One region of the Bacillus altaicus genome, then DNA from elsewhere that is predicted to be linked to it. Evidence: riboswitches for the same ligand, from Rfam matches in the RefSeq annotation. Region 1 holds a riboswitch; the other holds the start of a gene.
What was found. Region 1 has a riboswitch for thiamine pyrophosphate ahead of thiT (energy-coupled thiamine transporter ThiT). Riboswitches for the same ligand answer to the same signal wherever they lie in the genome.

Region 1 (6,243 bases):
TACAAGAAAAAGGTGATGTGGCTAAAAAAGAAGAAGCAATTAAGGTACAACAAAAGAACGAAGTAGAGAAAAAGGGAGCAGCACAAGTACAAGAAAAAAGTGATGCAGTTAAAAAAGAAGTAGCAAAGCCAGCTGTACAAGGTGAAAAATTACCAAACACAGCATCAAATAATGTAGCAATGATGGCACTAAGCACATGTCTTGTAGGGATAGGGACATTATTTGGTTTGAAGCGTCGTAATAAAGTTAAGGCGTAAATAAAATATTTTCCTATAAAGAATGGGATAATTTCATATATTAAAAATGGTAGGTTATTCCTACCATTTTTTGCATGGAGGGATGGAACATGAAGTTACTCAATTATATCGGTATCATATTGATGGCCATAGGGCTATTCATGGGATCATATTACGCTGTGGAATGGTATAAAGGAAAAAGCTCTGCTCAAGAATTAACGAAAGAAGAAATAAAGAGCCTTAAAAACATACAAGATAATCAACTTTCACATGAAACACCTGTAACTTCCCAAGTACCTTCTTCTCAAACACAACATAAAGAAGGAGAAAAGGTAGCGATGTTAAATATACCGAAAATAAAGAAGAAGTTTTCTATATATTGGGGAGCGAATGATGCAACTTTGAAAAAAGGAGTAGGTATGTTTGTTAGTGATTTAACGACAACTCCATCTGGAGGGGGACATACTGTACTCAGTGGGCATCGAGATACTGTATTTACAGATTTAGGAGAGTTAAAAGAAAAGGATACTCTTATTTTAGAGTATGATAATAAAACTTACACATATGAAATTCAAAAGACATGGATTACCCATGCGGATGATCGTACTGTTATTATAAAAAAAGAAGAACCAATATTAACACTGACGACTTGCTATCCATTTGAGTATATAGGAGATGCACCAGATAGATATATTATCGAGGCGAAGTTAACTGGTAGTTATTCAAAATAAAGTGGGGGCTTTTATGGGAAGTTAATCTCCCACCTAAGTTCCTCGCATGTACCGAATTTTGAGGTGGGAGTCTTACCGCCCGCAAATAGCGGGATAAAATTGTAGTTTCTGAAAGTGGGAGGGGGATACATAAGTTATGTCAAAAAACATTTTAATTGTTGAAGATGAAGATATTTTACGTGAAATATTAAAAGATTATTTTTTGAGTGAACAATATAAAGTGCTTGAAGCGAGAGACGGGAAAGAAGCCTTAGCTTTGTTTGAGGAAGAAGAGGTTGATTTAGTTATACTCGATATTATGTTGCCGGAACTAGATGGATGGTCTGTTTGCCGAAGGATTCGTAAGACGTCCCAAGTACCAATTATTATGCTGACAGCACGCGTAGATGAAGATGATACGTTACTTGGGTTTGAACTTGGAGCAGATGATTATGTGACGAAGCCGTATAGCCCGCCAATTTTATTAGCGAGAGCGAAACGATTATTGGAAAGTAGAAAAGCTTTGAAAGAATCTCCAAATAGTGAAGATGAAACAATATGTATTCATGGAATTTATGTTCACTTCCCATCTCGTACTGTTACTGTTGATGGAGAAAGTATTGCTTTAACACATACAGAGTTTGAAATATTAGTGTATTTTATGAAAAACCAAGGAATTGTACTAACAAGAGAGCAATTAATTTCAAGAATTTGGGGATATGAATTTGCTGGTGATGATCGAACAGTTAATAGCCATATTCGTAATTTGCGAAATAAATTAGGAGAGAAAGCAAAGCACATTACAACTGTAGTGCGAACAGGTTATAAATTTGAGGGGAACATATGAGAAAAGGGATTGTGCTTAAATTATTTACCCTTACAACGGCCTTATGCATGTTGATTTTAGCGACGATATTTATTGGACAAACGATATTTTTTAAACAATATTATGCGAATCGAAAAGTGGAAGATATTAAAGTGAATTTAGATTCCTTTGAAAAGAGTTATGTAAATTATGCGGGAAGTGCAGAAGGAATTCAGAAGCTGGAGCAAGACTTTTTAAGAGAAAATAATACGTGGATTACGATATTAGATCAGAATGGGAATTTAAAACATGTGGATGATTTTTATTTTGAAGTAACGATAGACCGTAGGCAACAAAAGAGCTTTGGAAAACAAATATTCAAGATTCCCTTAGGTAATCTCGTCAATATAGAGGAGATTGATAATAAATTATCAGAGCAGTTTTTAGGACAAGAAATTTATTTTTCTGGAGTGAGAAAAGAAGATAGTTTTATTCCGTTCTCTTTTTCTTTAGCTAAGCAGAATTTAAGTGGATCTAATAAACCGTTAGAAAAAGCGTTTCAGGAGAAAATGATTAAATCAGATGAGGAAAAAAAGAAAGCTGATCAAGAGTCAATTGTTAAGGAAAAGAAGCCAGTCGTTCAGGAACAAGCTACTCAGGAATTAGGTGCTTACATAGGAGGACGTGTTACGAAAGTACAGTTCCCCGATGTAAAAGGTCCTGTGAATCCAATTTATAAAAATAGTTTATTCTTAGATAGAATAAAGGAATTTCAAACTGATTTATTATTAAAAGAGAGTAATCATATACAGTATTCAACACAAATAACGGACTATGAAAAGAATGATATAAAATATAAATTATTAATTAAACCAAAAAAAGAAAAAGACGGATCGGTAACATATATATACGCGATGGCTTCTTTGCAACCTGTCGATGAGGCTGTACAAATGGTGCAAGATTATTACATCTATATTGTTGCATTTGTAGTCGTTCTAATTTTTCTAGCTTCGTTTTATTACTCAAAACAAATTGCAAAACCGTTACTAAAAATAAATGATACAACGAAGAAAATAGCTCATTTGGATTTCACAGAAAAAATTCCGATTACTTCAAAAGATGAAATTGGTGATTTATCGCAAAATATTAATACATTATCTAATAAACTACATTCACATATTGGACAGTTAGAACAAGATATTGAAAAAGAAAGAAAGTTAGAAAACACCAGGAAAGAATTTATTGCAGGCGTTTCGCATGAATTAAAAACGCCGCTGAGTATTATGAAAAGCTGTATTTCTATTTTAAAAGATGGGGTAGCTGAGCATAAAAAAGAATACTATTTTCAGGCGATGGAAAAAGAAGTAGACAAGATGGATATACTAATTTTGGATATGCTTGAATTAGCTAAATTTGAGTCTGGCACATACAACATGAAGATGGATTCTTTCTATATCGATGGAGTGATTGAAGAAATATGTGAACAGCTTTCATCGGAGATAGAGAAAAAAGAACTGATTGTGCACAAGCATATATATCCAGCTGAAGTGGTTGGGAATCAAAATAGAATTGAACAAGTAATAGTGAACTTCATTACGAATGCAATACGTTATACACCAGAAAAAGAGGATATTATTATTTCCGTAATAGATGAGAAGAATCGTATAGAAGTGTGTATTGAAAATAAAGGTTCTCACATTGAAGAAGAACAATTAGATAAAATTTGGGATCGTTTTTATCGCGTGGATGCGGCACGGAAACGTTCACAAGGTGGAACAGGGCTTGGCCTTGCAATTTCAAAGAATATTTTAGAACTGCACAATGCTGAATATGGGGTGAAGAATACCGAAGATGGTGTGTTATTTTACTTCTATTTACCGAAAAAAGCGTAGACAATACATGTTACGCTTTTTTTTAAGTTATTTTCATATTATCTTTACTTAATCTTTATTTTTACGCAGTATAATCTGTTTAGAATATGAGGTTATGTAAGGAGTAGATTAGCCGTGAATAGCAATTTACTAGGTGTGATGGTATTTATTTTCTTTTGTGCATTTATTGTATTTATTATTGATATTACGATATGAAAAAAGAGCGCTAATTAAGCGCTCTTCTTTTTTGTATTCATTTGATAAGCACCGATGCTTTTGAATAAGCGTGGTGAAGTTGTAAATAAAAGAATTAGTAATACAGTACATAGTATGAAAGAGCCGATCATAGTACTGCCGTTTACAATTAATGAATATAAGACAGCTGATTGTCCTTTAGGTGCATATTGACCAAAGAAAATAATACCAGCAATAAAGTGACAGAAATAGCGTGCAAAGCTGCCGACAAATGTGGCAAGGATAATGTAAACGAGTGCTTTTTTTCCTTTGTTTTGTTTTGGTTTATCTTTGCGACTACCAAAACTTGAATGCTCTGCATTACTGTTGTCTGAGGCAAGTGCTTTTTGAATTGGACGATAGAATAAACCAGCAAAGCCGATAAAGGAAAAGGCAATGAAGTACTCAATGAATGCTTGAACAGGTGTTAGAATGTAGGCATTACCTACGACGATTTGTAATAGCCCCCAAATTAAGCCTCCTAAGAAAGCACTTTTGAAGCCCCAGCGGTATGCAATAATAAAAATAGGAATCATAGCAAATGAGATGGAACCGCCTGTTGGAAGTTTAATTGATAATGGTAGAATGTCGATAATCAAGGCGAAGGCTGCAAGAATTGCAGATTCGATCATCGCTTGTAAATTGGTGTTACGCATGTTGTCTCCCCCTAAATCCAAGTTGCACAAAAAAGAACATTATCATAGGAGGATACGAAATACGTAAATAAAAAAGAGGTATGTATTTCGGACGTTTGCACAATCCCTGCGTTAGCATTAACTAACAGGTTCAAAGGGTCGGAACGAAATGTTCCCTCTCAGCGGTAAGGCTCCCCCCGTGATAACGAGATTCTTTATTTGTTATTATTTATTGTAAGCGAAATGGATGAGAATGGCAAACGAATACCTTATGACAATTATTGAAATAGAATTGTATTGAAATGTTAATAAATATGAAGTGAAAAGGTATAGTCCAAGTGAAATAGAGTATGATATAATTTTTTTGAAAATAATTATCATTCTCTTCTGAGGGGGAAGGTTATGAGCTTAGTAGATATTAAAATTGGTGAGAAAGTGTTAGTAAAAAGTATTCAGTCGTTAGATCAGTTATTAAAGCGTAGACTGGCTGCTTTCGGCCTCGCGGAAGGAAGCGAACTTCGCCTGAAACAGAAAGCGATGTTTAAAGGTCCTTGTACATTGGAGTGTCGTGGACAGTTAATTAGTATTCGTCATTGTGATGCGAAAATGATAAAGGTGGAATTAGCGTGAATAAGGTAGCTTTGCTAGGGAATCCGAATACAGGGAAAACATCATTATTTAATGCACTTACTGGTTCTTATGAGTATGTAGGAAACTGGAGCGGTGTAACAGTAGAAAAGAAGGTTGGTAAATTAAAAGATAAGCAAGGAACATTAATTGATTTACCAGGCGTCTATGATTTGAATCCAGTTTCACGTGATGAAGGTGTCGTTACGAATTTTCTACTAACAGACGAATTTCATCATATGTTAAATATAGTGGATTCTTCTCAATTTGAGCGGAATATGCATTTAACATTGCAATTACTTGAATTTGGTAAGCCCGTTTCAATTGGTTTAAATATGGTTGATGTGGCAAAGCAAAGAGGAATTGTGATTAATGTAAAACGGTTATCAGAAATATTAGGTGTAACAGTCGTTCCTGTCATCGCAAGAACCGGAAAAGGCTGTGAAGAATTACTTACTACTCTTCATGAAGAGAAACAAAAAGAGAAAAAGCCATTCATTATTTCATATGGTGTACAAATGGATGAAGGAATTGGAGAGATAATTGCTCTTTTAGAGACAGCGAATTATGAGCATCCGAGATGGTTAACCCTACAATTTCTAAGCAATAACGAAGTAGTAGAAAAAGAAATGAAAGCACTACCAATTTATAAGGAACTTATAGCCATTCGATCTCGTTTAGATGGAAAACTTGATTGTACGTTAGAAGAGCACATTTACAAGACTCGTGAAGCGTATATTGAAAAGTTAAAAACAAATGTTATGCAACATGAGAAAGAAGGAAAAATTCCTTTTTCGGAAAAAATCGATAGGTTAATTACACATAAAATTTTAGGACTTCCAATCTTTTTAGCAGTTATGTTTTTTATTTTTCAGGTTACGTTTACGTGGATAGGTACACCTTTATCTGATATGCTTGATGGATTTTTTGGCGGACAACTTACTGATTGGGTTACAGCTGGTCTCACAAGTGTTGGCGCTTCTGATTTTATTCAAGCGCTCGTTACAGAAGGTATTATTGCTGGAGTTGGTGCGGTATTAGTATTCGTTCCACAAATCTTTGCACTATTCTTCTTCATTTCATTATTAGAAGACTCGGGATATATGGCACGAATTGCAGTTGTTA
Region 2 (6,243 bases), 1.4 Mb from region 1:
TCTTATTGATTCCTTATAAGATTTCGCTCTGCTATACGGATTACTACTGCTTATAATCCCGGACATAACAGCAATGCCACTTACACCATTTGCAAGAACATCACCTGTATTTTCAGGAGTGATTCCACCAATTGCAGTTATTGGTATGGATAAACATCTTGCCATATGAGCAATTTCTTCTAATCCTCTTGCTGGCACATCCTTTTTACAAGCAGTTGGAAATACATGACCGTAAACGAGTGAATCCGCTCCATCTTTAAATGCCACTATCGCTTCATCTAAAGAATGTACTGAATAGCCAACATGCAAATAAGAAAACTTTTCTTTCACCGACCTTACATCTGCGCTTCGATATCCTAGCTGCACACGCGGAATATTTAATAGAATAGCAATATCAATTCGATCATTTATCACTATCTTCGATGCCGGAAAGCCTTTCTCCAAAAAACTTTCCACACCTTCATACAATTCCTTCGTACTTTTCTCACGCTCACGAATATGCAAATAATCAATCTCACTCTCAATTTGCATCGCTACATTCACTAACTCTTCGAATGGCATGTGACCATTTGAGATTACATGGAGCTCATTTTTCATATTCATTCGCCTACTTTAAAATGTTTTCGAATAATTCATCGGCTGGAACGATTTCTTTCGTCATTCCTTTTTCTTTCAGCCATTTATTTTGTTTCTCCCATGACTCTTTTGAATCTGATAAGAATGGCTCATCTTTCGTTTCCATCTTCTCTAATAAAATTTTCATACTTTCTTTTTCAACTTCTGGTACAAGCGGGAAATTTTCTTTTTCTTGATGATTTAATAAAATATTTAATGATTCATCCGGATTTTTCTTCATGAAATCATATCCTTTTTTCGCACCACGTAAAAAGGCCTGTAATGCTTCTTTATCCTTTTTCAAAGTTTTATCACCTGTTACAAATACAAGTTCATGATAATTCGGTACACCGTAATCAGCTGGATTAAAGTACGCCGGCTCATGACCCTCATGACGCATAACAGGTACTTCATGGTTAATATATGCTCCTGTTACAGCATCTACTTTTTTCGTAATTAGCGCTGGTACTAAATCGAATCCAACATCAACTACTTTTACTGTATCTGGATTACCACCATCTTCTTTTATCATCGTTTTTAAATATGCTTCACTTAAAGGGGTTCCAGAATATCCAACTGTTTTTCCTTCTAAGTCTTTAGGTGACTTAATACCTGCTGATTTCAGCGATACAACATGATTTAACGGCGAACGTACGACAGCTCCAATTGATTTCACTGGAATTTGTTCATTTGCTTTTGCCATGACAACATCCGGTTGATAATACAAACCAACTGTCACTTTCCCTGCTGCCGCTAGCGTTAATGGATCAGTCGGATTAGAAGGGAATTTAATATTCACCTTTACTCCTTCTTCTTTAAAGTACCCTTTTTCAATTGCCGTATAAATAAAGCTATGTACCGCATTTGGATACCAATCGAGCATTACTGTTATTTCTTTTTCTGTTTTATTCTTATCTGATGCTGAATTACTCGAACATCCTGCAATCATTGCAACTAATAATGTAAACACAAAGATGCGTTTTAATAATTTCATGAATGTTTCCTCCAACTAATAAATTTCTTTTCTAATATCGAAACAAGTATGACGAAGAAAATAGCTAATAATGATAACAATACAATTGGTGCAAACACACCAGCTCCGTCTAACTGCGTCATCATTCTTTTACTGAAATATCCAAGCCCAGCTTGTGCACCGAGCCATTCTCCAATTGCTGCTCCGATAACACTAAGCGGAACGGCAATTTTTAACGCTGAGAAAAAGTAAGGAAGAGCAGATGGCAACTTTAGCTTTAGAAAAATATCTTTTTTCGTTGCACCATACGTAACTAAGAGCTCCTCCCATTCTTTCTTCGTACTACGCAGCCCATCATACGTATTTACCGCAATTGGGAAAAATGTAATTAAGACAGTGACAACAACCTTGCTCCAAATGGTATATCCAAACCATAAAACAAATAGTGGCGCAAGTGCTGTAATCGGGATTGTTTGAGAAGCTACTAATAATGGATAAAATGCTCTTTCCATCCACGTACTCGCATTCATTAACATTGCTAGCCCTACGCCCAGTACGATAGAAATAACAACACCTATTAAAACAACGTACAACGTTGCAGGTAAATGAACCGTAAATAATATATCTTTCAGCGCCCATATCTTCATTACAATTGCAGAAGGTGATGGCAAAATGTACATCTCATCTACAATTCTTGCGCCTACTTCCCATAGAGCAAGTAAAATCCCACTTAATATGAGGGCAGGTAATAACTCCTTCAAGCGATTCATCATACGAGTACCTGCTTTTGTAACATACTAAGGATCTCTTCTTTAAGCGCTAATACTTCAGGCTTATATAAATCTTTTCTTGTTCGGTTACGATCAAGCGGCACAATTCGCTCAGTTAAAGTTGCTATCGGTTGATTTTCTACAACCAAAATTCGATTAGAAAGAAACAAGGCTTCTTCAACATCATGAGTGATAAATAAAATTGTTTTTTTCCACTCTTTCCATTGTTCAAACAACCATTCTTGCAAAGATGCCTTCGTTAAAGCGTCCAATGCGCTAAACGGTTCATCTAACAATAATATCTCCCCGCCTGTTAATAAAGTTCGGATAAAAGATACGCGTTGCCTCATACCACCAGATAAATCTTTCGGATATTTTTTCTCGTACCCTTGTAAACCAAATTTATGTAACAGTTCTTTCGCTTTTACTTGCGCTTCTTTCTTCTGCACACCTTGGCACTCTAGCGGCAGGGCCGCATTCTCAATAATCGTCCTCCACGGCAAGAGCATATCTTTTTGGGGCATATACCCTACAGAATGACTCTTTGTTTCTGTCAGCTCTATCTGTCCAGTACTTGCCTCTTCTAAGCCTGTAATAAGGCGAAATAAAGTACTTTTCCCGCATCCACTCGGTCCGATAATACTTACAAACTCTTTATCTTGTATAGAAGCATTTAATTCATCGATGATTGGTTTCTCATCATAATGAAAGGAAACATTATGAAACTGTAGTATGTTCTTGCTCCTCAAAACCCCACATCTCCTTACGATAAGCCATATCCCAGAATAAATATTCAAATCGGCTGGAATATAAGAAAATCTCCTCTAATCGATCTAGCTCTTCCTCTGACTTTCCAACTGCCATTTCATTTAATAAATCTATTAACCAAATACAAAGGTTACCGTATTCTTCAGAACTATATCCTTGAATCCACTCTCCAAAGAACTCATGATCTCTTGCTCCAGGAATATCATTTAAACGCTTTCCAATCTCCCAATAGCTCCACATACATGGAAGTAAAGCTGATATTAATTCTGCAAGTGTGCCATTTTGAGATACAGACATCATGTAATTTGTATAGGCTAAATTTTTAGCAGATGGTTTCGCAGATTCCATCTCTTGTGCAGAAATACCAAGTCTTTTTGCATACTGTTTATGAATCGTCATTTCACCATTTAAAATCCCATCAATTTGCTCTGCAAATTTTGCCATAACTTGTGGATTCGTTGCCTTTACAACCCCAATTGCATATAGCTTTGCATAATCTAACAAATATAAATAATCTTGAATAATATAGTACTGGAATTTGTCTTTTTCCAACGTACCATCCCCCATACCTACTACAAACGGATGATTATGACTTTTCTCCCAAACAGGCTGCACCGTATCAAATAATCTTTCACAAAATTTCATTAATAATTCCCCTTCCTATATGTCTATTTATCTCAATAAAAAAACCACTTCTGTATATAAGAAGTGGTTACAGCAAATAAAATTATAATTTATTCGTTGTTCCACTTCCCTTCGCTAGTATTATCTAGATCAGGTGTTGTAAGGGTTAAGGATTATTCCTCTCTCAGCACGAAAAGCACCCCTAGTGGTGTTAATATGAAATTTTCAAATAAAAAAGCCCCGTTTCTATACGCAAAGAAACGGGGACTCATTGTTAGTGTCCGAATTGCTTCCCTACGCTAGCATAATCTAGATCAGGTAATAAAAAGGATCAAAGACTCAAGGTCTTACTCTCAGCTGGCAACACCAGCCCTCCTAGCAAACTATAAAATTATCACTGTCAGTATAACACCGCCATAAGACATCATCAACTGTTTTAATTTTCTCAATTATGAATTAAATTTTAACGTGTTAAACAAATATAAATGCGACCCCACAAATGATATATACAATATTTATATACGAATCTCTCTTCTAGCATTATTTTTATTGATTTCATATTACATTTATGTGAATACGACCAATATATTATATCTTTATACTATAATAAAATTACAACTATACAACTAGAGGAGGTCTTTATTACATGAATATGAAAGCTACAGCTTTAACAGCAACTACTATCGCAATTGCTTCTTTACTTCCTTCTATGGGAGAATCCGATATACAAGCAGCGGCTGCTAAACAACCATCTACAGTAAAAACTGGATATGTAAAAATTGATAACGTGGCACTACATCAAAATAACCATGCAGACAGTGCAATAATTGATAACATTCGATTTAATAGCCCCGTTACTATTCTTGAAACAGTTCAAGATTGGTATAAAGTATCTGTTAACAACAAAACAGGCTATATGAAAAAAGATGCAATTCTATTCAAAAAAAATGTTCATCCAAAGTCTCAATATATCGTAAATGCAAACGCATTAAATGTTCGTTCTGAACCTAATACACAGTCTTCTATTCTAGATATATTACCAAATGGTCAATTCATTACCATTCAAGGTGAACAAGGGGATTGGTACAAAATATTACATAATGGGCAAATTGGTTACGTCCAAAAAACATTTGTATCTAATGGATCCACACCTCTAGTAAAAGGTGTCACAGTACAAGGTTCTCCTTCTTATACTGTTGCAACACCAAAATTAAATGTACGCAGCAACGCTAGTACAAGTAGCACTCTACTTGGATCATTACAAAATGGTACACAAGTACAAGTAGTAGAAACGGTAGGTACTTGGTATAAAATTCGTTTTGGCACAGGATACGGATATGTAGCAAAACACTATGTAGTGCAAAATCAAAATCAAGCACAAGCTAAAACAGCTCAACCTGCATCAATTCCAGCAGTTTTCAAATTCCCTACTCAAGGGAAAATCAGCTCCACTTTTGATATGCGCTGGGAGCAAATGCATTATGGTATAGATATAGCAGCACAAGGAAATGTCTCTATTCAAGCTGCTGCTGCAGGTAAAGTTGTGAAATCTTATTATTCAGCTAGCTACGGCAATGTCGTGTTCATCGCCCACCAAATAAATGGGAAATTATATACAACAGTTTATGCTCATATGAAGGATCGCACTGTACAAGCTGGTGATCAAATACAAACTGGACAATTAGTAGGTCATATGGGAAACACAGGTCATTCATACGGGCAACATCTTCATTTTGAATTACATAATGGGGAATGGAATTTGGAAAAAACAAATGCAGTGAACCCACTGCCATATTTAGTTAGGTAAATTATATGCCACGCAATATACCTCTCTTTATTGAATACCTGGCCTTTTTAGGTTTAATCTGTTGTTTAATCATTTATAATACGAACACTGCATTCTTATCTATTATTATTGCTTTTGTTGCTTTAGAAATCATTATGGAAGCATTACAAATGCGGCTAAAACAAAAAATTGCCCATATTTATAATGCAATTTTTCTTTTGAGTGCTCTTATAACAAATATAATTAGTAATGGTTTTTATTTATCTACCGTACTTCCTGTATTCTTTATAGGTGTTTTATTATTCATAGCTAGATACGTTCATGTTTCTAATAACCAAAAACATGAACAAGAAGCTTAGAAAGAGAAGACACTGTGTACCCATCTTTCAAAGATAATCCAATGAAATATATATTGAATTTATATGAAAAAATGAATACTTTTTTTGGTATACAAGGAAGTTATACTGCACAACTTCTCCTTTATGGAATGTTATTTCTTATCTTAGTTACTTTCTCCTTGCTTTACTAACAAAAAAGGATCTCACATAAAATTGAGATCCTTTTTAATTTATATTAATTTTTAATATGTAAAATATGGTTTATCCACAAGCATATTTTTCATAAATAAAACTAAGATTATATTTTTTCTCTAAGCTCATTCTTTGTTCATCGTCGCACCAATAGAAAAGAATATCATGAATCGTTGC

Region 2: it holds a riboswitch for thiamine pyrophosphate, as region 1 does, so the genes downstream of both, tenA (thiaminase II) here and thiT (energy-coupled thiamine transporter ThiT) in region 1, are expected to answer to the same signal.

What each region holds. Positions count from the first base shown of each region.
Region 1 covers NZ_CM143394.1:933,319-939,561, forward strand. The annotation lists gene ACE38F_RS04830 (LPXTG cell wall anchor domain-containing protein) at 1-257, shown strand, start outside; gene ACE38F_RS04835 (class D sortase) at 347-967, shown strand; gene ACE38F_RS04840 (response regulator transcription factor) at 1,104-1,793, shown strand; gene ACE38F_RS04845 (sensor histidine kinase) at 1,790-3,643, shown strand; gene thiT (energy-coupled thiamine transporter ThiT) at 3,853-4,512, opposite strand; TPP riboswitch at 4,598-4,699, opposite strand; gene ACE38F_RS04855 (FeoA family protein) at 4,894-5,121, shown strand; gene feoB (ferrous iron transport protein B) at 5,118-6,243, shown strand, end outside.
Region 2 covers NZ_CM143394.1:4,658,958-4,665,200, forward strand. The annotation lists gene tenI (thiazole tautomerase TenI) at 1-597, opposite strand, end outside; gene ACE38F_RS24120 (ABC transporter substrate-binding protein) at 608-1,609, opposite strand; gene ACE38F_RS24125 (ABC transporter permease) at 1,606-2,358, opposite strand; gene ACE38F_RS24130 (ABC transporter ATP-binding protein) at 2,358-3,107, opposite strand; gene tenA (thiaminase II) at 3,076-3,771, opposite strand; TPP riboswitch at 3,861-3,964, opposite strand; TPP riboswitch at 4,025-4,137, opposite strand; gene ACE38F_RS24140 (SH3 domain-containing protein) at 4,397-5,557, shown strand; gene ACE38F_RS24145 (hypothetical protein) at 5,563-5,895, shown strand; gene ACE38F_RS24150 (DUF3965 domain-containing protein) at 6,136-6,243, opposite strand, start outside.